One region of the Pseudomonas sp. DW-iso17 genome, then DNA from elsewhere that is predicted to be linked to it. Evidence: predicted binding sites of a transcription regulator. Region 1 holds the regulator's gene; each other region holds the start of a gene.
What was found. Region 1 encodes FliA, which starts transcription of late flagellar genes. Its sites were predicted from a motif close to CTAAAGTTTNNNNNNNNNNNGCCGNTAA; they were not measured.
Positions count from the first base shown of each region.

Region 2: the regulator FliA is predicted to act here: its motif matches at 1,994-2,021, upstream of flgM (flagellar biosynthesis anti-sigma factor FlgM).
Region 3: the regulator FliA is predicted to act here: its motif matches at 1,916-1,943, upstream of AC4PS6_RS19340 (methyl-accepting chemotaxis protein).

Region 1 covers NZ_JBZXEA010000041.1:26,013-29,284, forward strand. Annotated here, with positions in the region: gene AC4PS6_RS21040 (protein phosphatase CheZ) at 1-494, opposite strand, end outside; gene AC4PS6_RS21045 (chemotaxis response regulator CheY) at 513-887, opposite strand; gene fliA (RNA polymerase sigma factor FliA) at 1,055-1,795, opposite strand; gene fleN (flagellar synthesis regulator FleN) at 1,792-2,625, opposite strand; gene flhF (flagellar biosynthesis GTPase FlhF) at 2,731-3,272, opposite strand, start outside.
Region 2 covers NZ_JBZXEA010000018.1:2,238-5,509, reverse strand. Annotated here, with positions in the region: gene cheR (protein-glutamate O-methyltransferase CheR) at 1-102, opposite strand, end outside; gene AC4PS6_RS13955 (chemotaxis protein CheV) at 145-1,077, opposite strand; gene flgA (flagellar basal body P-ring formation chaperone FlgA) at 1,152-1,916, shown strand; gene flgM (flagellar biosynthesis anti-sigma factor FlgM) at 2,058-2,381, shown strand; gene AC4PS6_RS13940 (flagella synthesis protein FlgN) at 2,430-2,900, shown strand; gene AC4PS6_RS13935 (flagellar brake protein) at 2,997-3,272, shown strand, end outside.
Region 3 covers NZ_JBZXEA010000032.1:258,719-261,990, reverse strand. Annotated here, with positions in the region: gene AC4PS6_RS19360 (LysR substrate-binding domain-containing protein) at 1-231, shown strand, start outside; gene AC4PS6_RS19355 (MmcQ/YjbR family DNA-binding protein) at 228-584, shown strand; gene AC4PS6_RS19350 (DUF1294 domain-containing protein) at 573-956, opposite strand; gene AC4PS6_RS19345 (undecaprenyl-diphosphate phosphatase) at 953-1,783, opposite strand; gene AC4PS6_RS19340 (methyl-accepting chemotaxis protein) at 2,010-3,272, shown strand, end outside.

The DNA.
Region 1 (3,272 bases):
TTGCTGGCCACCGTGCGGTTTTCCTGTTCGCTGCGCGACAGGAACCCGTCGACGCGACGCGCCAGTTCACGAAACTCTTCAGCGCCCACTTCGCGGCGCATGAAGCGGCCCCAGTCCTGGCTCAAGGCCTGGGCTTCGGTGGCCATGCCGTTGACCAGGGGCGTGGCGTTTTCCACCAGGTCCATGGTGCGGTTGGCCGCCGCCTCAGTCAGCCTGACCACATAGGACAGGCGCTCGGTGGCGTCGGTAATCTGGGAAATTTCTTCGGCCTGGGGCATGCGCGGGTCAATCTGGAAATTGACGATTGCGCTGTGCAGCTCGCGTGTGAGCTTGCCCACTTCCTGGTACAGGCCGCGGTCACGGGTCTGGTTAAGCTCATGGATCAACTGCACCGCATCGGCGAACTGGCCTTTTTCCAGGCTGTCGACCAACTGGTGAGCATGTTTTTTCAGGGTCGACTCAAAGTCGCCCTGTGACGTTTCGTTATGCTCCATAGCTCCCCCGCGATGGCATTAGCCGTGGATGCGTTCGAAGATTTTCTCGATCTTCTCTTTCAAGGCCAGTGCCGTGAATGGTTTGACCACATAACCGTTGACCCCGGCTTGGGCGGCTTCGATGATCTGTTCGCGCTTGGCTTCGGCGGTCACCATCAGCACAGGCAAGCTGCGCAGTTTTTCATCGGCGCGCACATGGCGCAGCAGGTCGATACCGGTCATGCCCGGCATGTTCCAGTCGGTTACCAGAAAGTCGATGCTCCCGCTGTTGAGGATCGGAATGGCCGTCAGGCCGTCATCCGCCTCGACCGTGTTGGTGAACCCAAGGTCACGCAACAGGTTTTTAATGATCCGCCGCATCGTTGAGAAGTCATCAACGATGAGGATTTTCATGTTCTTGTCCAATTCGACCTCCAAGCAGTCTTAAACGCGCCCAGCACCTGGACGCGCCATTTCAATCAACAGGCGTTACACAAAAAGGACTGCCCAGGGCACCACGGCACACAGCCGCGAAACCTTGCGATCTCACGGCAGCGTCTGCAGTGCCCCCACACTGCCTGTCAGCGCGCGCGCCACTCGGCCAATCGCCCCCGCAAGCGGGCTGCGCACTGGCTATGCAACTGGCTGACACGCGATTCGCTGACCCCCAGGACCTCACCGATTTCCTTGAGGTTCAGCTCTTCGTCGTAGTACAGCGCCAGCACCAGCCGCTCACGCTCCGGCAAGTTGGCGATTGCATCGGCCAACGCGCCCTGGAAACGTTCATCTTCCAGGTCGCGTGACGGCTCCGTATGCGCGCTCGCGCCGTCCTCGTGCAGCCCTTCGTGTTCGCCGTCCTGTAAAAGGTCGTCAAAACTGAACAGGCGGCTGCCCAAGGTATCGTTCAAAATCCCGTAATAATCGTCGAGACTCAATTGGAGTTCGGCCGCAACTTCATGATCTTTAGCGTCACGACCGGTTTTTGCTTCAATTGCTCGAATTGCATCACTGACCATACGCGTATTGCGGTGTACCGAACGCGGCGCCCAATCGCCTTTACGCACCTCGTCGAGCATCGCGCCACGAATACGGATACCCGCATACGTTTCGAAACTGGCACCCTTGCTGGCGTCGTATTTGGTCGAGACTTCAAGCAGGCCGATCATGCCGGCCTGGATCAAGTCTTCAACCTGCACACTCGCGGGCAGGCGCGCCAACAGGTGATAGGCAATGCGCTTGACCAACGGCGCATAGCGCTCGATCAATTCGCCCTGGCTGTCACGTGCCGACTTTTTGTAAAGGTTGTAGCCGCTGGATGTCATAGCACCGGTCCTGCGCTCGTCTGATGCACCAAACGCTCGACGAAAAACTCCAGATGCCCCCGCGGGTTGGCGGGCAACGGCCAGGTATCGACCTTCTGGGCAATGGCCTTGAACGCCAGTGCGCATTTCGAACGAGGGAACGCTTCATAGACCGCACGCTGCTTTTGCACGGCCTTGCGCACACACTCGTCATAGGGAACTGCGCCGACGTATTGTAAAGCCACATCGAGGAAGCGGTCCGTGACCTTGGTCAACTTGGCGAACAGGTTGCGCCCTTCCTGCGGGCTCTGGGCCATGTTGGCCAGCACGCGGAAGCGATTCATGCCGTAGTCACGGTTAAGCAGTTTGATCAGCGCGTAGGCATCGGTGATCGAGGTGGGCTCGTCGCACACCACCAACAGCACTTCCTGCGCTGCGCGCACAAAGCTGACCACCGACTCGCCGATCCCGGCGGCGGTGTCGATCACCAGCACGTCGAGGTTGTCGCCGATGTCGCTGAACGCCTGGATCAGCCCGGCATGCTGCGCGGGGCTCAGGTGCACCATGCTCTGGGTGCCCGAGGCCGCCGGCACGATGCGAATGCCACCAGGGCCCTGGAGCAGCACATCGCGCAGCTCGCAGCGGCCCTCGATCACATCGGCCAGGGTATGTTTGGGTGTCAGCCCCAGGAGAACGTCCACGTTCGCCAAGCCCAGGTCAGCATCCAGCAGCATGACGCGACGGCCAAGCTCTGCCAGGGCCAGGGACAAATTCACTGACACGTTAGTTTTCCCGACGCCACCTTTGCCGCCGGTCACCGCGATCACCTGTACGGGATGCATGCTGCCCATTTTATTTCTTTACCTTGTCTTGCTTAGACGCAGGCTACATGGCTTGGCCGCGTGAATCGCTTGCAGACCATCGATGTAGGTACATTTCACGGTGTTCATCCTGCCTCAACCCACCCGTTTAGCCGGGTGGTGGTAAAGGTCGGCGAACATATCGGCCATCGCTTCCTCGCTAGGCTCGTCTTGCATTTGCACACTCACGGCACGGCTGACCAACTGATGACGGCGCGGCAGATGCAGATCATCCGGGATCCGCGGCCCGTCGGTGAGGTAGGCAACCGGTAATTCATGGCTGATGGCCAGGCTCAATACCTCGCCCAGGCTCGCGGTTTCGTCGAGTTTGGTGAGGATGCAGCCGGCCAGGCCGCAACGCTTGTAGCTGTGATAGGCAGCGGTAAGAACCTGTTTCTGGCTGGTGGTTGCAAGCACCAGGTAATTTTTCGACTTGATGCCACGCCCGGCCAGGCTTTCGAGCTGCATGCGCAGCGCTGGATCACTGGCTTGCAGGCCGGCGGTATCGATCAGCACCACGCGCTTGCGCAGCAACGGCTCGAGGGCATTGGCCAGGGACTGGCCCGGGTCGACATGGGTCACCGGCACGTTGAGAATGCGGCCCAGGGTCTTGAGCTGCTCCTGGGCGCCGATGCGGT
Region 2 (3,272 bases), on a different contig from region 1:
ACGGCTGGATACCAGGTACTGCTTGTTTTCACCGAGCAATATGCCACAGGCTTTTTCCAGGAAGACCCGGAACTGTTCGAAATCCAAATTACCCGTAGACAATGATGCCGCCTCTTAAATCGTGTGACCGCCGGGGGACATCCCCTAGCCGTGATCTGCTGCCTTGATCCGGTCGACTACCCGGGATGCGAGGTCATCAGGACGGAATTTGGCCAGAAAGTCATCCGCACCGACCTTCTTGACCATTGCCTGATTGAATACCCCCGACAACGAAGTATGCAGGATGATATGCAATTTTTGCATGCGTGGATCGTTACGTATCTCGGCCGTGAGCGTGTAGCCATCCATTTCCGGCATCTCGATGTCAGAGATCATCATCAAGAATTCTTCTTCGGGCTTCTTGCCTTCGTCCGCCAGCTTGCGCAGGTAATCCAGGGCTTGGCGCCCGTCATTTAGGGCCACCACCTCCACCCCGACGGTTTGCAGGCAACGCGTGACCTGCTTGCGCGCCACGGAAGAGTCGTCCACGGTCAACACGCGCAGCGAAACCGCCTTGTGTGCCGTTTCGGCATCCACCACCCCGACGGAGATGGTTTCCGAGGTGGGGGCCACTTCGGCGAGGATCTTCTCCACGTCGATGATTTCCACCAACTGGTTATCGACCCGCGTCACCGCCGTCAGGTAGTGATCGCGCCCCGTGCCCTTGGGCGGCGGATGGATCTCTTCCCAGTTCATATTGACGATGCGCTCCACCGAGCGCACCAGGAAACCCTGGGTCTTGGTGTTGTACTCGGTGATGATCACGAAAGGGTTCTGGCGGTCTTGCAAACCCGCTGCCCCCGTGGCCATGGCCAGGTCAAGAATCGGAATGGTCGCGCCCCGGATGTTGGCCACGCCACACACCACCGGACTGGACTTGGGCATGATCGTCAACTTGGGACATTGCAGCACTTCACGCACTTTAAACACGTTGATGCCATACAACTGATTGCCATCCAGGCGGAAAAGCAACAACTCCAGGCGATTCTGCCCTACCAGCTGTGTGCGCTGGTTTACTGAATCCATTACACCTGCCATGCCCAGACTCCTAAATCCTAGGGGTACGACGCGTACCCAACACTAAACGGCACGAGCTTTGCTATTTACTGAGTATGGATATTAAAACGACAGTTTCCCGACACCCTGGCCGCTCACGCTACCGCAGACTGCTCTGCGCCGCGATGGCGCTGCTTGTCTCGGGCCTGGGCGTCACGGCCCGCGCCGACAACGTTACCCTGCCTGATCTACTTATCGGCGTCACCCAAGGCTTTCTTGAGTTCACTGTAGAAGATTATCTGGCGACCACCCAGACGCCGGGGCGTTATGAAATTCAGGTCAACCAGTTGGACCCACGTTTGCGCATGCCAATGTGCGACAAGGAATTGACAGCCACCCTGGAAAGCCCCGCCCAGCCTATCGGCCGTGTGACCGTGAAGGTGCGCTGTGAGGGCGCCTCGCCCTGGACGGTATTTGTGCCGGCGCAGGTCAAGCTGTTTCGCGACGTAGTGGTAGTGGCGCGGCCATTGAAGCGCACCGGCATCATCGGCTACGACGATGTGGCGCTGCGCGAGAGGGACATCAGCTTGATCAACCAGGGCTACCTGACGTCACTGGACCAGGCCGTCGGGCAAAAACTCACCCGCCCCGTGGTCACTGACCAAGTCCTCACACTGGTTCATCTGGAACAGGCGGAGGTGATTCGCAAGGGTGACCAAGTGGTGATTTCCGCCAGCAGTGGCGGCCTGAACGTCAGGATGCCGGGCGAGGCGTTGTCCAACGGCGGCATGAGCGAACAGATCCGTGTCAAGAACCTCAACTCCAATCGCGTGATCAAGGCGCGGGTCACGGCGCCAGGCCAAGTCGAGGTGGCGCTATAGATGACTGGAATCAAATGCCAGCTTTTCCTACACTGTGTGCTGGATATTGAGCCGAACAGGTTTATTGTCAATCGAGCCTAAAGTTTGCCCGGGTATGGCCGAAAACATGGCAAGCGTCCAAATACCCAGAGGTTTTTCAACATGGTCATTGATTTCAGTCGTTTGAATAACACCCCGGCCTTGCCCGGCAATACGCGCACCGGCGGTGCCAAGGACAGCGTAGAAGCCAAGCCGCAGCCCTTGCCTGCCAAAGCAGAGCAGGCCGCCGCCAGCCAGAGTGGGGAATCGGTACACCTGAGCAATGAGGCTCAACAGTTGCAGAAGGTCACTGACTCGCTGCGCGATCAACCCGTCGTCAATAAAGCCCGCGTGGCCGAGTTGAAACAGGCTATCGCCGATGGCAGCTATAAAGTCGACAGCAACCGTGTAGCCAGCAAGCTGCTCAACTTCGAAGCCGAGCGCTAGGCAAAGGCCTGCGCAGGGCTTTTGGACGCTTAAAACCCAAGGCCAGCCATGCACCACGACGAACATTTGCTCCAACTGATCATTGATGATCTGGCGCCGACGCAACAATTGCTCGAGCTGCTCAAGGAAGAATCCCTGGCCTTGTACGGCCGGGATATGCCCTTGCTGGAAGAAATCCTGGCGCGCAAACAGTCGCTGATTGTCTTGCTCGAACAGCACGGAAAGAAGCGCAGCGAGATTCTGATCAGCCTGGGCCTGCCTGCCGACCACGATGGCCTGGCACAACTGGCCAGCCACTCTTCAGTCGGCGATCAACTGCTGGCACAGAGCAAAGAACTCAATCATTTGCTCGCACAGTGCCAGGAAGCCAACCTGCTCAACGGTCAGTCGATCCAGCTTCAGCAAGCCACGACCGCCAATCAGCTGCGCATACTGCACGGCGGAGAGCCTCCGGCCCTGTATAACGCCCAAGGCTCCACCTCACGCCTGGTCAAGCCAAGCACCCGCAGCCAAGCCTGACACCGGTTTACAGCGCGACCTATCCAAGGCGCGCTACATACTGGCAAAATGCCGGTTCTTGCGTGTAGTCGTATTTTGCCTGGAGATGGAAGAACCGTGTTCAACGCCCTTAATGCGGAAGATGCACCGCAGCCACCCAAGGTGCTCACCACGCCTCTGGAAATCGCCAGCACGTTGCGGATGCTGCAAGAAAGCCATGACCCGCTGATCATCACTTTCCACGAACGCAGCCAGCGGTTCCAGAGCTACCTGGTGGACATTGACCGCGACAGCAAGACGCTGGTACTGGACGAAATGATTCCCCGTGACGGTGAACGCTATCTTGAGAATGGCGAAGCCTTCCGTATCGAAGGTTTCCATGAGGGCGTGCGG
Region 3 (3,272 bases), on a different contig from region 1:
GTGCGCAAGGCCAGCGCAATGATGGGCGTGGGTTTTACGGTGCTGCCAATGATGTACTGCGAAGAAGAACTGGCCAGCGGCCGCCTGGTGCAACTGCTGCCGCAATGGTCATTACCAGGCGGCTGGCTGCAAGCGGTCTACCCGCACCGGCGCGGCGTGCTGCCGGCCATCCGGGCCTGGATCGACTACCTGGAAGAAGGCTTCAAAGGCTGTGGAGATCGGCTGTTATGAGCATGACGGAAGAACAAGTCGCACGTTTTTGCCTGAGCCTGCCAGGCGCACGGGAAGACTATAAATGGGGCGGCGTGCGGGTGTTCTCGGTTGCTGGCAACAAGATGTTCGCCTTGCAGAACCTGCGCGGTGAGTCGCTGGCCTTCAAGGTCGACAAAGAACTGTTCCTGGGTCACGTCGACCGCCCGGGCATTCACCCGGCGCCTTACCTGGCGAGGGCGCAGTGGGTCATCATGAACACGCCCTATCCTTTGGGCGCAGAGGAACTGCGTGGCTTGTTGCAGCGCTCCCACCAGTTGGTGGTGAGCAAGCTGCCCAAGCGCACACAGATTGGCTTGTGGCTAGAGGATTGACAGCAAGGTGCCGCCAAGAAACAGCTGGTCCAGCCAGAACACCTGGTGCAACAGCACAATCACCCAGAACAGCACCTGGTAAGACACCTTGCGCGTCTTGTGCCGGAACACCTGCTGGGCAATCAACGCCCCCGGCCAACCGCCCGCCAGCTCCACCGCATGCAGGATGTTTTCCGGGGTGCGCCAGCCTTCGGTCTGCGCCTTGCGCTTGTCGCTCCAATAAAGAAAGAACGCCACCACACTGACCACGCCGTAGGCCATCAACGGAATCGCCGTTTCGCCGCGATACCACAGCAAGGCCGAGCCCAGCAGCGGCGCGGCACACAGCAGTACAAAGATCAGCGCCTTCAGGCGTGGGTGCTGGATAGTCATGGCTTGACCGCAGTCCAGTCGATCCAGCCGAACTGCCAGGTCGCCAGGATGACCAGGCCAAAGGCAATCCGGTACCAGGCAAACACCGCGTAGCTGTGGCTGGCGATGAATTTGAGCAAGCCCTTGACCGCAATCATCGCGAAGATGAACGAGGTGACAAAACCAATGGCGAACACTGGAAAATCCGCCGGCTGGAACAGATCGCGGTACTTGTAACCCGAGTACACCGCCGCCCCAACCATTGTCGGCATGGCCAGGAAGAATGAAAATTCGGTGGCCGTCTTGCGCGACAGGCCGAACAACAGGCCGCCGATGATCGTTGCACCGGAGCGCGAAGTGCCCGGGATCATCGCCAGGCACTGGGCCAGGCCGACCTTGAGGGCGTCTTTCCAGGTGATGTCGTCGACGGTTTCAGCCCGCACTGCATGTTGGCGGCGCTCGGCCCACAACATGATCACGCCACCCACTACCAGGGCAGTCGCTACAGTGATCGGGTTAAACAGGTAGTGCTTGATCAGGTCGGCAAAAATCACCCCCAATACCACCGCCGGCAACACGGCGATGATCAGGTTGACGGTAAAGCGCCGGGCCTTGGGCTGGGTCGGTAGGCCGATGACCACGTCAAAGATCTTGCGCCGAAACTCCCAGACTACCGCCAGGATCGCGCCCAGCTGGATGATGATGTTGAAGGCTTCGAAACGCTCGCCGCCAAAATTGATCAGGTCGGCGACGATGATCTGGTGGCCAGTGCTGGAGATCGGCAAGAACTCCGTAAGCCCCTCGACGATGCCGAGAATCAATGCCTGTATGGCGGTCCAAAAATCCATGCTGTCTCCAAAGGTCATGCGCGTGGCATGCCTCTTAGTCTTTTTTAAGTTCACTGACGACGAGCGCACACAAGCGCCCGCAGTTGATTCTCAACGCCGGTCTGCAAAAATTCCGTGAAAAATCAGGCAGTACTCAGGTTTTTCGATTCCGGGCCGAAAGCCTATCAGACACGCCGGAAATCTCGAAGCAGCACCACAATTATAAAGAGCAGGGAGTGACAGGACGATGAACAGTTTGCGCAGCATGTCGATCAGCCGCCGCCTTTGGCTGATCCTGATAGTCGCCGTGTTGATGCTGCTGGCCTTGGGGCTGTTAATGCTCAACCAGATCCACGGCGACCTCTACCAGGCCAAGCGCCAGCAGACCCAGCACGTGGTGCAGACCGCCAGTGGCGTACTCAGCTATTACCAGAGCCTGGAAAAAACCGGCGTACTGACTCGCGACGCCGCGCAACAACAGGCCCTGAGCGCGGTGCGCGGGCTGCGTTATGACCACGATGACTACTTCTGGATCAACGACCTCACCCCCGTGATGATCATGCACGCGGCCAACCCCAAGCTCGACGGCCAGAACCTTTCGGCGATTCGCGACCCGGACGGTTTCGCCGTGTTCAACGAATTCGTGAGCCTGGCCAAGGCCAAGGGCGCCGGCATCGTCAACTACCGCTGGCCGAAGCCCGGCGCCGAAGCGCCGGTAGAGAAAACCTCGTACATCCAACTGTTCGAACCCTGGGGCTGGATTATCGGCTCCGGGGTCTACGTGGACGATGTGCAGGCCGAATTCAGGGGCCAGGTGTGGAAAGCCTCGGCCATTGGCCTGGGCATTGCGCTGATGATGGCCGTGCTGGTGGTGCTGATTGCCCGCAGCATCGTGCAGCCGTTGCAGGCCGCGGTGAATGCCATGGGCAATATTGCCAGTGGCGAAAGTGACCTGACCCACAGCCTCGATACCCACGGCCGTGACGAATTGACGCAACTGGCCCAGCACTTCAATAGCTTCACCGCCAAGCTGCGCCAGGTGGTCGGCCAGTTGCAGGTGTGCGCAAACGCCCTGGGCCAGTCGTCCAGCGAGCTGGGCCACAACGCCAGCCAGGCCCACGACCGCAGCCAGCAGCAGTCCCAGCAGATGGAACTGGTGGCCACCGCCATCAACGAAGTCACCTACGGCGTGCAGGACGTGGCCAAGAATGCCGAGCACGCCGCCAGCGAAATGCGCGATGCCCAGGCCCAGGCACAACAGGGCCAGGTCAATATCGACGGCAGCTTGCAGCAGATCGACCAGCTCTCCACCACTATCAGCCAGGCCGTGGAGGTGATCCGCACGCTCTCCAGCGAGAGCACGCAGATCGGCGGGGTACTGGAGGTGATCCGCTCCATCGCCGACCAGACCAACCTGCTCGCCCTCAACGCCGCCATCGAAGCCGCCCGTGCCGGGGAGCAAGGCCGTGGGTTCGCGGTGGTCGCTGATGAGGTGCGCCTGCTGGCCCAA